2 regions of the Paraburkholderia phenazinium genome follow, and region 1 is predicted to be linked to the other one. Evidence: riboswitches for the same ligand, from Rfam matches in the RefSeq annotation. Region 1 holds a riboswitch; the other holds the start of a gene.

What was found. A riboswitch is a leader RNA that binds a small molecule or an ion and turns the genes downstream of it on or off. The one in region 1 is predicted to bind glycine.
Region 2: another riboswitch for glycine. It lies ahead of gcvT (glycine cleavage system aminomethyltransferase GcvT); the one in region 1 lies ahead of BUS06_RS35060 (D-amino acid dehydrogenase).

The regions. Positions count from the first base shown of each region.
Region 1 is NZ_FSRM01000002.1:3,390,257-3,392,652, forward strand. It holds gene BUS06_RS35055 (LysR family transcriptional regulator) at 1-672, opposite strand, end outside; glycine riboswitch at 960-1,073, shown strand; gene BUS06_RS35060 (D-amino acid dehydrogenase) at 1,115-2,347, shown strand.
Region 2 is NZ_FSRM01000001.1:620,405-622,800, forward strand. It holds gene BUS06_RS02975 (oxidoreductase) at 1-84, shown strand, start outside; gene BUS06_RS02980 (YdgH/BhsA/McbA family protein) at 314-661, shown strand; glycine riboswitch at 816-919, shown strand; glycine riboswitch at 966-1,127, shown strand; gene gcvT (glycine cleavage system aminomethyltransferase GcvT) at 1,212-2,330, shown strand; gene gcvH (glycine cleavage system protein GcvH) at 2,395-2,396, shown strand, end outside.

The sequences.
Region 1 (2,396 bases):
GCCCTCGTTTTCGTTGGTCGAAAAATGCGCTTCGAGATCGACCACCACCTCTTCGCCCGCACGCTCGAATTTCCAGCCCGACGGGACCACCGACGCCGGCCCGCCGACGATGCGATGCCGCGTGAGATCCTCCGGCCTCTCCGGCGCGCCATAACGGTCCACATAGTCGCGCGAGGCGATGATCACGCGCTGGATCTGCGTAATCAGCGTGGCGGTTGCGCTCGAATCGACCAGCCGCCCGAGCCGGATAGCGACATCCACCGCATCCTTGACGAGATCCTGCGGACGGTCGCCCAGCAAAACCTGCAGACGTAGCTCCGGATGAAGTTCGAGAAACGGTGTAAGACGCGGGATGACCTCGCGAATCGCCACACTGGCCGGCATGCTCATGCGCAGCATGCCGCGCAGTTCGCCGCCATCGCGCACGCTGTGTTCGGCGTCTTCGAGCGCGATCAGGATTGAATCGAGACGCGCGAGGAACTCGGCGCCGGCCTCGGTTAGCACGACGGCACGCGTGGTCCGCGTGAGCAGCCGCGCGCCGAGGTCGGTTTCCAGATCGGCGATGATGCGCGATACCTGCGATTGCGACAGCCCGCATTCGCGCGCCGCAGCGGAGAAGCTGCCAAGACGGGCGACACGGGTGTAAAGCTTGAGGGAGAGGATGTCCTTCACGGTGGCGGCTGTAGGTGGTTGCTGGAGGCGGGTGAGCCTGGGCAAAGGCTATACGATTGATGCATATTTCGCAAATGTCAGGCGAATCCAGTGCATGGTTGCCGGGCCGCGTGTCATCCTGATGTTCGAACCAGGCCGCATTACAAAAATCGCTTGCCCTATTTTTTGGGAAAGGCTACCTTTACGCCGTTCTACACGCTGTCGCGGGAGAGACTGTCACGCCGAAAGGCGGTGGCGGCGCCGACGGAGCAACCGCCCCGGAAACTCTCAGGCACAAGGACCGCCCAGCGGGAACATCTGGAGAGCGGCGCTTTCAGCGCCCACCGAAGGGGATTTCCGTCCGCCCGGCAACGGGATGCGCACGGAAAGAAACTCTCAGGTACATGGACAGATGGGGCATGGAAGCCGGAAACGGCCGTGCTCACTCACTCTGGACCATGACATGTCACGTATCGCCATTATCGGCGCCGGCATTACCGGCGTCACGACCGCTTACGCCCTTGCGCAACGCGGCTTCAACGTCACCGTGTTCGAACGCCATCGCTATGCCGCGATGGAAACCTCTTTCGCCAACGGCGGCCAGCTCTCGGCCAGCAACGCGGAAGTGTGGAACAGCACCGCGACGGTCCTCAAGGGCCTGCGCTGGATGCTGACCCGCGACGCACCGCTCCTGCTCAATCCCCTGCCGAACTGGCACAAGTACTCGTGGATGGGTGAATTTCTGCGGCAGATTCCGCACTACCGCGCGAACACGATTGAAACCGTGCGGCTCGCGATTGCCGCGCGGCAGCATCTGTTTTCGATGGCGGAACGCGAGGGGATCGATTTCGACCTCGAACGGCGCGGCATCCTGCACGTGTACAAAACCCGCAAGGAGTTCGATGCAGCCGCGAAGGTGAATGCATTGCTCAAGGAAGGCGGTCTCGAGCGCGAGCCCGTAAGCGCTGACGAAATCCACCGGATCGAGCCCGCGCTCGACGGCACCTTCCACGGCGGTTTCTTTACACCGTCCGATTCGACCGGCGATATTCACAAGTTCACGCGCGGTCTCGCTCAGGCATGCGAACGCCAAGGTGTCGAATTCCATTACGACACGGAGATTGCTTCGATCACGCGTGATCAGACTGGCGCATTCAGCATTGCGGCTACGAAAACGGGGCAGCCGTTTCAGCAGTCGTTTGCGCGGGTTGTGGTGTGCGCCGGTGTCAGGAGCCGCGAATTCGCTTCGATGCTGGGCGACCACGTCAACGTCTACCCCGTCAAAGGTTATTCGATCACCGTCTGTCTCGACGATGAAGCGAGCCAGCAAGGCGCTCCGTGGGTCAGCCTGCTCGACGACAGCGCGAAGATCGTCACCAGCCGCCTCGGCGCCGATCGCTTCCGCGTGGCGGGGACCGCTGAAATCAACGGCTTCAACCGCGATATCAGGGCCGAACGGATTGCGCCGCTGGTCGACTGGACGCGCCGTTATTTTCCGCAGGTGAATACGTCGCGCGTCATACCGTGGGCCGGTCTGCGCCCCATGCTGCCGAGCATGTTGCCGAAGGTGGGCAAAGGCCGTTTGCCGGGCGTGTTCTATAACACCGGCCACGGACATCTCGGCTGGACGCTTTCGGCGGCCACGGCTGCAGGTGTAGCGGACGTAATCGAGCAGACCAGCCGGCGCGCAGCCTAGCCCTCTCCGGCTGCTCGCCGGCGTTCAGAAGCAGCTTGCGCTCTCGCCT
Region 2 (2,396 bases), on a different contig from region 1:
GCCGTCGACGTCATGACGATCATCGAACTGGCCGCGCGCAGCGAAGAGGAAGGCCGGCGCCTGCCCTTCGAGCGAATTCGCTGAGATCGCCGCGCAAGTCGCAGCTTACATGCTGACAACCGCTGCTAACAGTTCCGAAAGGGACGGTCCGTTACAATATGTTTCTGAATTCAGGTCATCGTGTGGCTGCGGCTAGCCGTTGCTTCACGATATCGATCTAACCGTCGATCAAGACCACGACGACCGCAGGCAACTGCATGGGACCGGAGTAAGCGCTCAAGCGCTAACTCCGACCAACAAAAGGAGAGTACGCATGCAACGTTTCACCCGTGCGCTGGCAAGTCTGGCACTGGTTTCTTCGCTGGCCGCCTGTGTGGTCCCGCAACAGGCACCGCCCCCGGGACCTAACCCGCACGAAATCGCAGTTCAGCGCCTGAATCAGGTTTACGGCCGTGCCGACAACCTGAGCCGCCGCATCGACAATCACGTCAATCAAGGCTACTACCCGCCCCCGCAAGGTGGCGCGCTGCATCACCGCCTCGACGTGATCCGTCAGGAAGCGCGTGACATGTCTGCCCAGCATGGTGGTGGCCTGTCGGGCGAAGAGCAACGCGTGCTGAACCAGGAACTCGACGGCGCAGCACACGCAATCGGCGAGTAAGCCGCTCAGTCAATCTGTTCAGCAATTCGCTGTGAAAGCACAGGCGCGGGGGTCATTCCCCGCGCTTTTTTTTGGCGCTCGCGCCGCCCGCTGCACCGCCGCATAGCTCTCCAAAGCCTTCATTTGACAAGCCTCGGGGCCTCGCGTACATTCGCCGCACGCGTCGGGAGAGAGCGTTGGCCGCCATGTTTTTTGTGGGCCGCGCCGCCGAAGGGGCACACCCACAAACTCTCAGGCAAAAGGACCGGCTGCGTCGAAGAACCCGTCTGATTCCGGCATCGTCCGGGCTTCATCAGGCACCGGTTTTTTGCACTCTGGAGAGCGGCAGTAGCCACCGGCATCGACCATCGTCGAGCCAGGCAGGCTGCCCACCGAAGGGGCGCGCGCTTCACCGTGATGGCTTGCAGTCACTTGCAAACCCGCACGGCAGCGCAATCTCTCAGGTATCGAGGACAGAGGGGTCATGCATGGCATCGCTCGCAGGCTTTTGGCCGCGAGGAATGAAGCCGCATGGCCTTTTTGTTATCCGTCGAGATTGCCTGAGGCCCTGATGACCGAACTCAAACACACCCCGCTTAACGCCACCCATCGCGCGCTGAAGGCCCGCATGGTCGATTTCGGCGGCTGGGACATGCCCGTCAACTACGGCTCGCAAATCGACGAACACCACGCGGTGCGCACCGACGCCGGTATGTTCGACGTGTCGCACATGTGTGTGGTCGATTTCACCGGTGAGCGCGTCCGCGCGTTCTTCGAACACGCTATCGCCAACAACGTCGGCAAGCTGCAAACGCCGGGCAAAGCGCTCTACACCTGCCTGCTGAACCCAAACGGCGGCGTCATCGACGATCTGATCGTCTATTTCTTCTCCGAAACCCACTTCCGCCTGGTGGTCAATGCTGCCACCGCAGAAAAGGACATCGCCTGGTTCGGCAAGCTCAACGGCGAAGGCAGCTATGGCCTGACCATCACGCCGCGCCGCGATCTGTCGATCGTCGCCGTGCAAGGTCCGAACGCCCGCGAGAAGGTCTGGCAAGTCGCGCCGTCCACCCGTACGTCCACCGAACTCCTCAAGCCGTTTAACGCCGCCATCGTCGAGAACACGCCGTTCGGCGAATTGATGGTTGCCCGCACCGGCTACACCGGCGAAGACGGTTTCGAAATCGTGCTGCCTTCCACGTCCGTCTGCGAGTTCTGGGACGCATTGGTGCGCCAGGGCGTGCGCCCCGCCGGTCTCGGCGCGCGCGACACGCTGCGCCTCGAAGCCGGCATGAACCTGTACGGCCAGGACATGGACGACAATGTCTCGCCGCTTGACGCCGGTCTCGCCTGGACCGTAGATCTGAATTCGCCGCGCGACTTCGTCGGCAAGGCGAAACTTGAAGCGGACGGTTGCCAGTGCGCTTTCGTCGGACTGATCCTGCAAAAGGAAAACGGCAAGGCTGCCGGCGTGCTGCGCGCCCATCAGAAGGTCGTCACGCCGCACGGCGAAGGCGAAATCACCAGCGGCACATTCTCGCCCACCATGCAGGAATCCATCGCCTTCGCACGCGTGCCGAAGGACGTGAAGCCCGGCGATGTCGTCCACGTGCAAATCCGTGACAAAGCCCTTCCCGCAAGCGTGGTAAAACTGCCGTTCGTGCGCAACGGCAAAGTTCTTGCTGCTTAAGCTTTCGTTGCGCGCGCTTCCTCCTTTTTAAGTTTTTACCGTACACACCGCACAGGAGCATCCGAT